DNA from 2 places in the Leptolyngbya sp. ST-U4 genome. Region 1 is predicted to be linked to the other one. Evidence: riboswitches for the same ligand, from Rfam matches in the RefSeq annotation. Region 1 holds a riboswitch; the other holds the start of a gene.
The links. A riboswitch is a leader RNA that binds a small molecule or an ion and turns the genes downstream of it on or off. The one in region 1 is predicted to bind cyclic di-AMP.

Region 1 (7,639 bases):
GGGCTATCAGGTGTCTGACTTTATGGTGACACCGCTCCAGTTTGGCTACTACAGCTCAGAACCCAAAGTTCGCAACTGGATCAGCGAAATGCAAAGGCAGCGCAAAGCCTTTTATTCTGCCAATATCTACTTTCTGGCGGGTGTCCTGTTTCAGAAAAAGCGTCATGCTGGAATTGATCTTTCGGCGGAACTGCTGCAAGTCATGACTGCTCTCTAAACCCCGGTAGGAGAACCCGCCATGCCCGAAGAGCCGCGCCTTGATGAACATTTTGTTTCCCAGGCAATTCAGCTTGGCCTTTCAAGCCAGCTTGACAATGCGGAGGAGATTAAAGTTGATGTCCGCACGGATTTGCTGAAAGTCATTCAAGGGCAGGCTGACTCTGTATCAGTACGGGGTCAGGGCATGGTGGTTCAGGATTTGCGCGTTGAGGAAATGGAGCTGCATACCCAAGAGCTTGACCTCAACACAATCAGTCTGCTGCTGGGTAAACTCGAACTTGATAAGCCTCTCAATGCCACTAGTCGAGTCGTGCTAACTGAGGCAGACCTGAACCAGGCAATGAGTAATCAGGCGATCGTCAACCGCATTCCGCCATTTAAGTTTCAAATTAACGGTCAAAGGGTCGCGATCGCGCTGCAACCTCCTCTCAGAATTAGCTTTCCGGGAAATGGCAAAATTGCGATCGATGCTACGGTTCAGTCCGCAGAGCAGGGAAAAATTCATCACATCCGCTTTTCAGCAACTGCCTATCATAAAATTGGCGATCGACCCGTGCTGTTAGAGTCGTTTCAGTGTCATGGGGGCGGGGCAGTTTCACTAGAGTTGATGCTGGCAATGATGCAGCGCGTCAAAGAGCTCATGGAGCTTCCTTACTTTCAGTACGAGGGCATGGAGATTCGCATTCGTGAAATGAAAGCAGAGGTCGGCAAGCTTGTTTTGCAGGTAGAAACCCGCATGGCCCAAACGCCTTTTGGCTGATGCGATCGCTCGATGCGTCAATCTGGAGTAGGAACAGAACGGCTTTGCTGTTACCCTCGCGTCACTCCTGCGACAGTGGCGAAACAATGCGCTTCATTCAAGAATAGGTACAAAGCATTGGCTTAACGTTCTGTCTGCAATCCTCCAATCCCAAAAACAATGGTGAGATCCTCTCAAGAACTGGCTGAAGAAGAAGTTCGTAAGCGAACGCATCCAATCGCCTACGCGCTTAACCGTGTTGTTGTTTCCCTGTCTAATGCTGTTCTAGGCGGAACGCTGCTAAGTCTTTTAATTCAGGCATTTAGCCTTAATGTCGAGTTTGGTGTTCGCAGTCTGGCAACCGCTGCCCTGCCGCCCATTCTTATTGCCTATCTCGCATTTTTTACCAGAGCGTTTCGATCGCCTCAACCTGCTTCCGACTTTAAGTATTATTTTCTGTTTGCCGGATGGGTTGTTCTGCTTCTCACTTTTGTCAATTTTGTGGGTCCAGACAGTCGCTACGGCATGCTGTTTGGGATGTTTTGTTTATCCACAACACTGAGCCTGTGGGTGCTGCTGGCGCGTAACCTTCCGTTTCGATCGCTTCTATCCTGCGCTTACGGCATTTTGTCAGGATTTTTGTTCTATATTCTGCTGTTTGGCATTCGTTCTTATTAGAACCTAACTCGTCTTGAATTCCAGCAAGTTCCAATTAATTTGAGTGGATTGATTTGAGTTTCAAGAGTCTCAAAGCCCCCCGAAGTGGAGGTTAGAAAGGGAAATTGCAGGGGCGATGTCGGAGACTTGCCACTCCTCAAGCCCCCTTTTACTTCCCTTCTACTGGGAAGCAAACTGCTGTGTGAAATCAGCGTGCATCAGGGCAATATTCGGATCGCGCTGAATCGCGTGTAGATAGCGTTTGTTAAGGCTGGTTCCTTCCGCATCGGGCTGCATAAGCTGTTGGGCTTGCTGCAAGAGTTGATCGATCGTTTCAGGGGCAATCGGTTCTTTCGCATGAATCACGTCGTCCATTTGGACAATAAACTGCGAAATGGGACGCAGCCAGCTAAACCAATCGTGGCTGGTGACTAAGCGAAAATATTCGCCTGTGGTTTGAATTCTGCCGTAAAACTGCTCGTAGATTCCTTTTTCCGAGTCCAGCAATGCTTTGTGAAGTGCCAGCAGCTTTTTCCTAACCGTACGGAGCTGCTGCATTTTTGCATTTGCATCTGAAGATGAGTCTGAAGGCATTGTGCCTGCTCCTAAGCAAACGATCGTGTCCGCTCAGCCTGGAACCATCCCTGGAAAGTGTTCAACGTCCTGCGTTGCCTCCTAAATCCTCCAGTGCGAGGGGGGCAGTTCGGGACATCGCCGTGACTTTCCCAGTCGTGACTTCCCAAAGTTCTCTGGGCTGTTCTTGTTCTATTCGTTCCATTGTACCGGGACAAAACTGCACGGGATAGTTAACCCATTAGCGGGGACGAAACAAATGAGTATGCTCTGGGTTGTAGAGGCGCGATCGATAGGAATTCTGCTCGTTTGGGTCTGGGGCATCGTGAAGCAGCTTCCCCTCTGGGGTAATCGATCGCAGTGCCGGACTGATGACGTACATCGTGGTACGAATCAGGTCTTTTTGCTCGGTTAGGTCTGCCATTTCTGCCAGGGGGGCAATCCAGATCTGCTCGTCTGACCAGCCCAGGCGAAAGCAAACCGCAACGGGTGTATCGGGCGGATAGTGCTGCATCAGTTTTTCCTGCGCCTCGCGCACATGGCGGGCACTGAGGTAAAGGCACAAGCTCGCCTGATGCGCGGCAAGCGAGGAGAGTTCTTCGGCGGCGGGAACCTGGGTGCGTCCGCTAATTCGCGTCAGGATGATGGTCTGCACCAGCCCGGGCACGGTGAGTTCGACCTTGAGTTTGGCGGCGGCAAGCTGAAACGCACTGATTCCTGGAATCACCTCAAACGGAATCTCGGCAGCGACAAGTGCCTGCATCTGCTCATGCACCGCTCCGTACAAGCTCGGATCACCCGAGTGTAAGCGCACAACGGATTTACCCGATCGCACCCGATCCACCATAACGGGCAAAATCTCTTCCAGAGTTTTGTTTGCTGTCCGAATCACTTCCGCGTCAGAATGCACCATTTGCAGCATCGCAGTCGGCACAAGCGAATCGGCAAACAGAATGACCTCTGCCTGACGCAGCAGCCGATATGCCTTCAGGGTCAAAAGCTCTGGGTCGCCGGGTCCCGCCCCCACAATGTACACTGCCGGGGCAATAGTAGACTGATCTTCAGCGGGTATTGATCGATGTTCAAATTCAGTCGTCATGGTTGATTCGGCTCTATGAAATCACACAAAAGTTAAATTTGTCGCACAGCACTGCGTCGTTCCTGTAAAAACTTTGAGAAAGCAAGAACTTCTGTAAAAACTAGATAAATCTCATCCGTAAATTCCCCCATTTGACCGTTCATCGGTAAAAGTAGGGTATAGATGCACCCTGATTCAAGCCCTGGAAATTGCTCTAGGGCTTTTCTGTTTTACGAAAGTGCTTTGGTAGATCCTCAGGCAGGTGCTGTGGATAAGCGGTTTGGGTGAGGTTTACTACGAAAGAAATCAAAATCAATTTATACCTGGCTTTTGTCCGAATCCTGAGCGTTTGCTCGCGCTGCTTCGTTTACTTCTGCGATCGACACGACATCCGGCAAAGATCGGTTGAGCGGATAGAGCCATAGTAAGCCGATCGCCCCGATCGCAATTCCAACTAGACTCACAACCTGAGCGATTCGCAGTGGACCGAGCATCAGGCTATCCATCCGCAGTCCTTCAATCCAGAAACGTCCCAGGCTGTAGCATACCAGATAGGTGAGAAAGAGGGTTCCCAGCTTCAGCGAAGACTTACCGCGCAGCCCCCGGAAAAACAGCACCATCAAAATTGCGAACACCCCCAAATTCCACAGCGATTCGTAGAGAAATGTGGGATGGAAATACTCAAACTGCGTATAGCCGGGAGGACGCTGCGCCGGAGGAATAAACAATTTCCAGGGCACATTCGTGGGTCTGCCAAATGCCTCAGAGTTAAAGAAATTGCCCCATCGCCCGATCGCCTGTCCCAAAATCAGAGACGGAGCCACCAGATCGGCAAGCTGCCAGAAGGGAACTTTGTTCAGTTTCGCAAAAATTAGCGTGGCGATCATGCCACCCAAAATCGCGCCGTGAATCGCAATGCCCCCATGCCAGATTGCAATCAGCTCTGAGGGATTGCTGGCGTATTTGTCCCATTCAAACGCCACATAGTAGATCCGTGCCGCCGGAATCGCTGCCACCACCAGCCAAATCGCCAGATCGCTCATTAAATCTGGATTGACACCGCGTTTTTTTGCCAAATAGGTCGATAACGTCACCCCGATCAGCACGGCTGAGGCAATCAGCAATCCATACCAGCGGATCGGCAGGGGTCCGATCATGGGTCCGGGAGACGTAAACACAGCGAGCCACAAATTTAATTGCCAGTTCAATTGCATAGTGCCTCAAGCGAAAAAAGCAATTCCCTTGATTGTATCGACTTCAGGAAAGGGGATTTGGGCAGGCATCAAGTCTGCAAATCGCAAAACGGTACGATCGCTGCCAAATCTGCATTCAAACCAAGAATGGTATGATGCCCGGAAAACCAGTGCTACGATTGAGCCAATCCTGGTGATTTCGTATCAAATCCGCTTGAATTGCTGAATTCAGTAAGGAATAAAGGAGCTTTTTCCCGACCCGAAGGCGAAACCTCCGATCGGCAATTTATCGGATTTCCCTAATTTCAAATCGCTGGAATCAAGTCAGCCTAATTCGACCGCCTTCATTCGATCGGCGCAATCGAAACGGAGGAATCAATTTTTGGGACGTATTTGCGGTCAGGATAATGCCTGGGTTTTAGCTTAGCGTTGAGTCTCGATTGCAAAAGGGCATTTCCCAGCCTTAGCCCGTCAACTAACTCCGTCGGCAAAGGGAGAAGACTGAGCAGAGACAGCATTTTTGTGACATTTCCGGGATGAATTTCTGGAATGAGTGATTGCAAAGATCTGGCTCCTCAGCTTCCCAAGTCTGTATCGTCTTATCGGAGAAGCGGGGAAGATGGAAAACTGGCAGGCATGGGTCGCAGGAGCAGCGTTTCTGGGCGTGATCCTGTTTGTAATGACCGAATGGATTCACCTTACAGTTGCAGCTTTTTTGGGCGCGCTGTTGCTGGTGTTTACCAACGTTATGACGCTGACTGAGGCGATCGACTACGTGGGCGGCAGCTATCCGACGCTGGCACTGTTTTTTGGCGTAATGGTGCTGGTGCGTGCCTTTGAACCCACCAAGATTTTCGACTACCTGGCGACCCAGATAGTCATCCTGGCAAAGGGGCAGGGAAAGCGGCTGCTGATTGGCATTATTGCGATTACCACGCCGATTTGTGCCGTGCTGCCGAATGCAACCACCGTTATGCTTCTGGCTCCGCTGATTCCGCCGATGGCACAGGAAGTAGGCGTTGACTTTGTGCCGCTGCTGATTTTGATGGTGTTTGTGGCAAATAGTGCCGGGCTGCTGACGCTGGTGGGCGATCCGGCAACGTTTATTGTAGGGGATGCAGTCAATATCAGCTTTCTGGATTACCTTACACAGCTCAGTCTGGGCGGCGCGGCGGCGATCGTCACCCTGCTGATCATGACCCCGTTCCTGTTTTCCCCTATCTGGCATAAGCAGCTAACCGACCTGGAACACTTGCCCCACCCCAAAATCAATCATCCCCGTGTTTTGGCGCTCGGCGGAATCATTGTGGTTGCGGTACTCGTGTTTTTTGTGGCAGGCGAATTGCTGCCAATTCCCGTTTCTCCGGCTGCGTCTGCTCTGCTCGGTGCTGCCCTGGCTCTCCTGCTGGCACACCAAAGCAAAATCGACACCGTTCACAATATTCTGCGCGATGTTGACTGGAGTACGCTGCTGTTTTTTATGAGCATCTTTGTCCTGATTGGCGGACTCGAAAAAACAGGCATTATTGGAAATTTATCAGGACTTCTTGCCGTCATCCTCGGTCAAAATATCTTGCTGGGTTCCCTGGCATTGCTCCTGTTTGTGGGTCTTATTTCCAGCGTCGTGCCCAATATTCCCCTGGTCGTGGCAATGGTTCCTCTGCTGAAGCAGTATGTCGTTAACGTGGGGCTGGTGAGCGCAGAAGTGCTAACTCCCGACTTTAACGGGCAGTTTCCCACTGAAGTCCTGCCCCTGTTTTACGCAATGATGTACGGTGCAACGCTGGGCGGTAACGGAACGCTCGTTGGTGCATCGTCTAACATTGTGGCGGCAGGAATTGCAGAACAGCACGGCAAGCGTATTCCGTTCCAAACTTTTCTGCGATACGGGATTCCGGTCATGCTGATGCAGTTGTTGACGGCGGCGATCTATATGGTGGGGAGGTTTTTTCTTTAGTTAGTGAACCGGAGTTGATAAGCGGGAGTTGGTAAGCGGGGGAGCCGAGGGGATGAGGAAATGAGGGGTGAGCTGGCAGGTTTACTGCACCCGATCGCGATAACTTCTTACGCTGGTACTACATTAACCCTCCCCCGGCACACCAGCCTTTCCGCTTCCAAAAGGAGTTCCTGAATCTCGACTTCCTGACCGAGATCAATCGCAAACCGATGGAGATGGGGCAGTGGAGTTCCCTGGGTTGCGGTGAGCGTGGGCAACAGTTCGGGACGATCAAGGCAAAGCTGGCTGCCGTTGAATTGCGTAATTCCGGTTCGCAGCAAAAAGGGGAGGCGAGGCAAAGCAGTTCCTTGTTGGAGCGAATCGATCGCAGGTTCTCGGACGGGGGAATTATTCATTGCACTTGCCAAAATGCCGCCAAGGATAAGCTGCTGATTGCCGAGTTCAATTTGGGGCTGAGTGATGTGAATCGTACCTGTTCCAATCGCAGCAGTGAGTTCCGGGGGCAAGAGGTGGCGCGTTTCGGGCTGAAATAGAGCGGTCATTAAGTCGGATAGCGCAGTTGCCAGCAGGGGAGCCTGAAGCGAAGCGGTGAGATCGCGCTGGTGCAGCGTCAGATTACCAAAGACCGGGACGACTTCGAGCAATTGGAGGGGTTTGCCGCGAAGAACCTGCCCAAAATTGACGCGAATATTTTCGCCTGTCAGCGCAACCTGACTCAGATGGAGCCCTTGATAAACTGCCTGCCGTGCAGCGATCGACACTTTTGGCACATAGCCTGAGAGGAGTTGTCGATCGCCTCCTTCAAGCTGAAATTGCAGATCTGCGACAGACTCAACCTGTGATCGCAGCCACAGCCGAACTGCCGGAGCCAGAACGCTGCTAATCAGCCGACTTTGCCGAGAATCGGGTTGGGGTGCAGGTTCCTGAGTGGGGCGATCGGTAGACATGATGGTGTGTAAAAAATGAACAGGTCTTAGAGTCAGCCTTAGCATGGCCAATATGCCTTAGCCATTGTGACAGTCTAGACGGCTTGTGCAAATAGAGAGTTGCCGACAAGCAAAAGCACTGCGTACCCTACAACACCTATTCAGGCGATCGACTGCTAAGCAACGGCAGACGATTGGGGTGAGCATCTCCTCTAAGCAGATAGGGATTCCCAGCACTCTGGAAGGACAACTTTCTTACATTCCGTTTTTCAGGGCTTCTAGCGTAACTGACAGTTG
Region 2 (7,639 bases), on a different contig from region 1:
CCATCCAGAATCACGGTCTGGCCACCTCCGGCGGCAGGATAAGCTTTGGTTACATTCTCAATCCTAAGAAACTCGGCTGGGTCACGCAGGCGATCGGTGGCGGGGAAGGTAAGCGGTTTGATCATGAGGTTCTCCGGGTGTGAGGGGGTGAGTAAGGGGTGAGGGGTCAGCTAGGATAAATAGAAGGGTTTGGGGCGATCGGCTCGAATTTCAAAGCTTTTCAAGTAGCCGACCGGGTCGCTGGGATCGAATCCTTTCTGGTCGATAAAGACAGTAGCGGGTTCTACTTTGTAGTCTTCGCTGGGGCAGTTAATGCCCATTTCGGCAGCGATGTCGCGGTAGAGGTCCGATCGCCAGGCTTTTTTCGTCAGCTCGTCTGCGTTTGCCGGAATTTCGGGAATCTGTCCCCAGCGGGCGGCTTGCGTCATCAGCCAGAGACTTTGCGATCGCCACAAGAAGGTGGAATGGGCGTTGGCGGGTTCGGCGAGGTCGGTTGGGAAGTCGTAAAAAATGGTGGTATCGGCGGCAGCGATCGTCCGGTCTTTGCTATCAAAACCGCCATAGTTATATTCGCCAATAATGCCTGGACCCGTAAACTTGGTTGCACATTCGGGCAGTGAAGGCAGATTGTCCGGCGTGATCAGGGGCGGGGTTTTGCAGGTTTTCGGTCTGGCTCCGGTGAACGATCGCCCGGTGATAATCTTTGCAACTTCGGCGCGATTCTCCGGCTTGCTGCAATACTGACAGGCTTCGATCATGGCTTTCACCAGCGATCGATACGTCTTGGGATTTTCATTAATAAAAGGCTCCATCACTGCTAGCAGGCGATCAGGATGTCCGCGCCAGACTTCCTTTCCTTGAGCAAAGGTGAAGCCAATTCCTTCATTCCCCCGAATTGCGCGAGTGTTCCAGGGTTCTGCCACCATGTATGCCTGCATTGCACCAATTCGCATATTCGTTACCATTTGGGGCGGCGGCACAATAATCACGCGAAATTCGCTCAACGGATCAACGCCTGCGGCAGCCGAGACATAGCGAATGAAATATTCATAAATCGCCGAACTGAGAACCACTGCCCAAATTCGCTGATCCGAGGGCAGACCTTCAAAATAGCGACGGAAATCCCGCCCGAATGCCTCCAAATCACCCTTGTACTCATGCCAGGGGCGAATCCCCGATTCCCACATGGCACGATTCATGGTCATTGCATTGCCATGGCGGTGGATGGTCATTGCGGCACACATCGGGGCATGGCGCGCACCTTCTGCGCCAATTCGGGCATTGGTCACGGCTCCTGAAACCACGGGTGACGCATCCAGCCGACCAAAAATTACGCCATCTCGTGAGGTTGCCCAGCTTGCTTCGCGGCTAAGCTTCACGTTCAAGCCATATTTGCGAAAGAAGCCTTTTTCCCAGGCAATCGCAAAGGGAGCGCAGTCATTGACAGGTACATAGCCAATCGTTAAATTCGGTTTTTCCAGCGTTTGGGGATCGATGATCGGTTCTACTTCAGCCGCCATTTGCGGCAGTCCTTGCGGCGCCCTATTCGCACTTACCGCACAGGAAGCCAGCGTCGTTGCAGCGACCGAAGCTCCGAATCCTTTTAAGAAGTCACGTCGATTGAGACGATCGTGGTTCATATTGGTTTGGGGAGTGGGGAGTGGATAAAGGATGGAAAGTCGGAGGGATGAGAGAATGGGGAGGTGAGGAGCGGGTTTTGCGGTTCGTTCTATAAATGGGGAGCGTCTTGCTGCTCAACCTGATTCAACAGACAGTAGAGAGACTGTGGAAATGATTGACGCAAAGCTGATGAAGTAGATTAGGAAGCTCTGACGCAAGGGCGATCGAGAGATTTTATCCCCTGCTCACTTACCCCTCACCCCCGGATTCCCCCACTTGATTAGGCTGCCGACTGCGATCGAAAACGACGACGAGTGACAAACTGCTGAATTTTGACCACGATAAAGTCCAGAATCAGCCCGGTTAGCCCAATTACAACCACCGCCAGGAAGACCGAGCTAAGGTTCAAGCGGCTCCACTCATCCCAGACAAAGAAGCCAATGCCTACACCTCCGGTCAGCATCTCGACTGCGACGATCACCAGCCATGCAATGCCCAGGCTAATGCGCAGCCCGGTGAAGATATAGGGCAGACTGGCAGGCAGAATAATTTTGATAACTCGTCTCCACTGAGGCATTTCCAGGACTCTCGCCACATCCAGATAATCTTTGGAGACGCTGGATACGCCAAGTGCAGTGTTAATAATCGTTGACCAGAGCGACGTAATGAAGATGACGAAAATCGCAGAAGGGTCTGCCAGGTTAAAAATTGCCAAGGCGATCGGCAGCCAGGCCAGAGGCGAAACGGGCTTCAGGATTTGAATAATCGGATTGAGTGCCAGCATTGCCTGACGCGACATCCCAATCAGAAATCCGGCGGGAATTGCAACCAGTGCGCCTAGGCTAAAGCCAATCAAAACGCGCCGCAAACTTGCCATCAACAGCCAACCAATTCCCAAATCGCCAGGACCACGACGATAAAACGGATGCAGCAAATAGTCCATGTTTGCCTGAAGTGCCTCTGGCGGGGTGGGCATCAGGTCGCTGTTAAACAGGGCAATTATCCACCACAGCAAAATCAGACCTGCAAATCCCAACGCAGGCAGCAGCACAGTTTCTTGCAGCACGACTGGCTGCACACGCCTCCAGGCTGCTTGTCCGGCAACGGCGATCGAACCCACAAATTGTACAACCATCCTGAACTCCTCAGGGTTGAAGGTGGACAGAACAACGGAACCACTGTCCAACAGTCAAGGATACTGACGAGCTTTAGCACGGTTGCCCAAAGACGGTTATCCAAAGACAAATTGCCAAAAGCTTCAGTCTCCCCTCAATGCCGACGGAGTTAGCTGACGGGCTAGGACTGAGAGGTGTCCTTCTTGCGATACGCCCCAATATTGGTTCCTCCGCTTCAGTCTTCTTTGGTTAGGGTGAGACTGAATTAAGCTGACTGTTCGAGATTAATTTGAAGTGCATCCATACTAACATCGCCCATTGCGTCCGTCAATCTCTCTACTGCTAAAGCAATCGAATTGCTTTCACCATTGTGTTTGCTTATTCAGCCGAAGGTAGGCGATCGATTTTGCGAATTTTTGATTACAAACGTTGCGTTTCTAAGTCGAACGCAGAAATAAACGCTGTAAATGATTTCAATAAAGTTGGTTGAAGAACGGTGAGTGCAGGTGAGTGCAGTAAATATGAATGTCAAGGCAGGTTTAGCAGGAGTAATATCAGCTTTAGCTTTAGGATTTGATGCAGAAATTATGATTTGATGCAGAAAATTGATGCATTGAAGATAGATAAAAATTGGTTTATTAAACCATTGGTGTACCAATACAAAAATGGTGTACCAATACAAAAATACAAAAAAGCAAGAGGCGATCGACCTCCTGCTTATTGCGCTATCTGTTTAACTCAAATCTAATTTGTCTAATTTGCGTGTCGCTTACTCCAGAGGCGGCTCAAAACCGCTTAAGCTCTTAGCTGTTGGCTTCGGTAGCCTGTGCCTCATTCGATCCGGTGACGGCTGCTGTCGCGGGTTCGGTCGTCGGCTCGATCGTAGGCTGAGCCAAGTCTGTCAGATTCAGCTTCACCACTTTGTTGCGAACTTCGACGACTTTGGGCAGCGTCAGGGTCAAGATGCCATCTTTGTATTCGGCTTGAACCTGATCGTTCTGCACAGTAACCGGAAGCGGCACAATGCGGCGGAATTTACCGTAGCGAAACTCGGACTTCATAATGCCGTTGGTTTCGCCCTGCTGCTCACTGCGATACTCACCGGAGAGAGCAACTGCTTCACGGCTCACTTCAACGTTGATATCTTTCACATCCATGCCGGGAAGTTGAGCTTTCAGCGTAAATGTTTCACCGCTATCATGTAGTTCGATCGCCGGAGCCCAGCTGTATTCGCTCGGTACTGCAATCTCATCAAACACTCGATCCATTTGACGGCGGAGCGTTTCCATTTCGCGCCAAGGATTCCAATATCTCACTAACATCGCTCTATCTTGTGTGGGGTAATTGAAACGTTTAATCCTCATGTTTTGATTATGTCTTGCACCTCAACCCGGAGACAGTGAGGAGAACTGTACAGGAATGGTGAAGTTTCCCGAAAAAAGACGATCGAGTGAATAAGTAAGCGCATTGTACGCAAACAATTTTTGAAGCTTAAGTCGAGTTGAGAGGTAACAAAGCGGTTTGCTAGCTTGAAGGTATGGCAAAGTACTTCAAATTTCAGTCGTTACTTAAGTAAGTTACTTGAGTAAACGGACAAAGCCTGAGCCTACCAACTGCTGTGCCAACACTTGTAATCCGATTTCTTTTGGAGATTTATTCAGGCGAGTAGGATAAGAACGGCTCCCTCTTTGCTGATGCTCGAATTCAGTCTGCTGAGTCAAGCCCCTAGGCGGTAGAAGGAAAAAGTTCTTGGTGACAGAACGAGAATTGCTCAGGAGTTGAATTGAACACTGCACGATCGCAGAAAATCTGGTAGGGTTTTAGTTTCCGGAATTCAAGAAACCCCTACTATCAAGCTTCAGAAATGAGCGTAGCGACATTATATGGGCGGGATCTGCTAAGCATGGCGGATTTAAGTGTGGCAGAACTGCGGGATTTGCTGGATCTGGCGATCGACTTGAAAGCAAAGAAGCTCAACCCGCGCTGCGAAAAGATTCTGGGTCTGCTGTTTACCAAAGCTTCGACACGCACCAGAGTTAGCTTCTCGGCGGCAATGTATCAAATCGGCGGGCAAGTACTGGATCTCAACGTCAACGTCACCCAGGTGAGCCGGGGAGAACCCGTGGAAGATACAGCGCGAGTGCTCGATCGCTATCTGGATGTGCTGGCGATTCGCACCTACGAGCAGCAGGAGCTTGAAACCTTTGCCCGCTATGCCAAAATTCCCGTGATTAATGCTCTCACCGATCTGGAGCATCCCTGTCAGGTGTTAGCCGACTTGCAGACCATCAAAGAAGAATTTGGACAGCTCGACGGTTTAACGCTTGCCTATGTCGGCGATGGCAACAACATGGCAAACTCCCTGATGTTGGGCTGTGCCTTAAGCGGTATGAACGTTCGGGTTGCTGCTCCTGCTGGCTTTGAACCAAACGCCGGAGTTCTGGAGCAGGCAAAAGCGATCGCAGGCGATCGAACCGAAGTGACCCTCACTCAGGACGCGCAAGCCGCCGTTCAGGGCGCACAAATTGTTTACACCGATGTTTGGGCGAGTATGGGACAGGAAGATCTGGCAGACAGCCGCATTCCCGTTTTTATGCCCTACCAGGTGAATGAAGACCTGATGAATAAAGCCGACTCAAAGGCGATCGTGCTGCACTGTCTTCCGGCACATCGCGGCGAGGAGATTACAAACGGCGTGATCGAAGGCAACCAATCGCGGGTCTGGGACGAGGCAGAAAATCGGCTGCATGCTCAAAAGGCATTGCTGGTAAGTGTGTTGGGCGTGGAGTGAACAAAGTGGATTGAAAGAGAGGGAATTGAATAAAAAAAGAGGGAAGAGATAGTGTCCCTTCCCCCGATCGGTTTGAATTTTGATTAGATGGGTTGCCGTCCTTCAGTTTCTTCCGCAGCATTTGAGTTTGTTTGCGGAGCTGTCGCTGTCGGGCACTGCCGCCTTTTCCTTTATCGTTTCTGCCCTGCTTGCGGGGAGATTCCCATCGCTTCAACCGTTGAGCCATGATCCGAACCCTCCTCGAATTTAATCTTGCTTGAGTAATTCAGCTTTACTAATTCACTTCTTTACTAATTTAATTTTAGTAATTTACTTAAGTCTATGGGCAGAGGGAGAATCGAACTCCCATGAGGGGTTACCTCGCCACATTTTGAGTGTGGTGCGTCTACCAGTTTCGCCATCCGCCCTTTTCAGCCTCATCATTATAGCGCATCGATCGCTTCTGGAGAATCCCTGCGTATTCCTGGCTGCTTGCCCAACGATCGACTTCTCTAGCTCTAAGTACCGGGAGGGGATGGCTTAGCGGCGTGGTTTGCATCTGGCGCAGCAGCTTGCCCACATCATCGGTGGTCATGGTGTCATACGATCGCGCCTGTGCTAAAAATGCATCCAGATTGAGCTGAGAGGCAAGCGTAGGCGAACCGCCACTTAGTTTCATGAGCACCGAGGCAACCACACGCGGCTCTTGAGCAACCAGCAACGCAGCGCGATCACAGGTAAATTCTGCACAGCGCACCCATTCCATTAACTGAGTCTGCAAACTCTGTGCCAGCACCGCACCCCAGGAGGGAACCTGTCCGGCAGCCAGCACCAGCACATTCACTAGGGTCATATAAACACTGTGTTCGCACTTGAGATGCCCCAATTCGTGAGCGATCACTGCCTGGGTTTCTTCAGATGTGAGCATATCAATCAGCGATGTATGCAGCACAATAAACGGCTGTTTGCCTCGCATTGCAAAAGTGTAGGCATTGGGAACCGGATGCTGCCGCACATAAAGCTGAGGCGGTTCCAGGTCAAGAATTTTGCAGGCTTCCAGCAGCAGCTGATGTAAATGAGGCAACTGCTGATCGCTCACCAAAATGCTAGACGCAATATTTTCTAAATAGAAGAATCGTTCTGCCACAGGTCCAAGCACCGATCGCACAACTAAATCCATCCCCGGAATCTGCTTGAGTGCCTGAGTTGCCTCACGATCGAGCGGATGGCGAAAGTCGTTAGAAGTTAAACCGACCAGCAGAGATTTGGGAAGAGACATAGGGGCAATCGTGTGGTGAAAAAGTGCCTGCTCCCATTCTAATCAAACCCCCTACATACCCACTGATTCAATCTAAACGCGATCAAGACGCTCACCCCCTCATCTCCCACCCCCATTCACACTAAAATAAAGCGTCAGCCCACCTCCCTCCACCTCCCACCGTGCAGCAACGACTCACCCAACAAATTCAATTCATCCTGGAAATTGATCGCCTTAAGCACATCCTGCGGCAAACCCTGCTGGTCGATGCATCACGGCAGGAAAACAGCGCAGAGCATTCCTGGCATCTGGCAATCATGGCGATCGTGCTGGCAGAGTACGCCCCTGCGGGAACAGACATGAGCCGCGCGATTCAAATGCTGCTGATTCACGATCTGGTTGAAATTGATGCAGGCGATACCTTTTGCTACGACGTGCAGGGCAATCTGGACAAAGCCGATCGAGAACAGCGTGCCGCCGATCGCATTTTTGGCTTATTGCCGCCGGATCTGGAAGCCGAGCTGCGTCTTTTATGGGAAGAGTTTGAAGCGCGGGAAACGGCAACGGCTCAATTTGCGGCTGCACTCGATCGCATTCAGCCCCTCTTGCACAACTACAAAACGGCAGGCGGAACCTGGAAGAAACACGGCGTTTCGATCGATCAGGTCTGGAAGCGGATGGAACCGGTTAAGCAGGGCACGCCTGATTTGTGGGAGTGGGTCGAAGCAATTGTGGCGGAGAGTGTGGCTGCGGGATATATTCGATTACCCCTGCGGGAAACTGCGGAGCAAGCGGCGCAGCAGGCAACTCTATAGGAAATGACTGAGGCAAGCAGCCCTTTGTCATCAGCCCTTCGTAAATCAAGCTAAAACGCTA

Region 2: another riboswitch for cyclic di-AMP. It lies ahead of ntrB (nitrate ABC transporter permease); the one in region 1 lies ahead of NDA02_RS01205 (ArsB/NhaD family transporter).

Annotation. Positions count from the first base shown of each region.
Region 1 covers NZ_JAMPKZ010000001.1:282,791-290,429, reverse strand. The annotation lists gene NDA02_RS01240 (SAM-dependent methyltransferase) at 1-217, shown strand, start outside; gene NDA02_RS01235 (DUF2993 domain-containing protein) at 239-979, shown strand; gene NDA02_RS01230 (hypothetical protein) at 1,139-1,636, shown strand; gene NDA02_RS01225 (hypothetical protein) at 1,796-2,209, opposite strand; gene NDA02_RS01220 (hypothetical protein) at 2,271-2,393, opposite strand; gene cobM (precorrin-4 C(11)-methyltransferase) at 2,430-3,287, opposite strand; gene lgt (prolipoprotein diacylglyceryl transferase) at 3,584-4,480, opposite strand; cyclic di-AMP (ydaO/yuaA leader) riboswitch at 4,776-4,963, shown strand; gene NDA02_RS01205 (ArsB/NhaD family transporter) at 5,079-6,416, shown strand; gene NDA02_RS01200 (DUF2993 domain-containing protein) at 6,524-7,363, opposite strand.
Region 2 covers NZ_JAMPKZ010000027.1:8,322-15,960, reverse strand. The annotation lists gene NDA02_RS23060 (nitrate ABC transporter ATP-binding protein) at 1-125, opposite strand, end outside; gene NDA02_RS23055 (ABC transporter substrate-binding protein) at 171-1,640, opposite strand; gene ntrB (nitrate ABC transporter permease) at 1,901-2,755, opposite strand; cyclic di-AMP (ydaO/yuaA leader) riboswitch at 2,879-3,017, opposite strand; gene NDA02_RS23045 (Hsp20/alpha crystallin family protein) at 3,539-4,057, opposite strand; gene argF (ornithine carbamoyltransferase) at 4,600-5,526, shown strand; tRNA gene NDA02_RS23035 (tRNA-Leu) at 5,849-5,933, opposite strand; gene NDA02_RS23030 (M48 family metallopeptidase) at 5,912-6,784, opposite strand; gene NDA02_RS23025 (HD domain-containing protein) at 6,946-7,578, shown strand.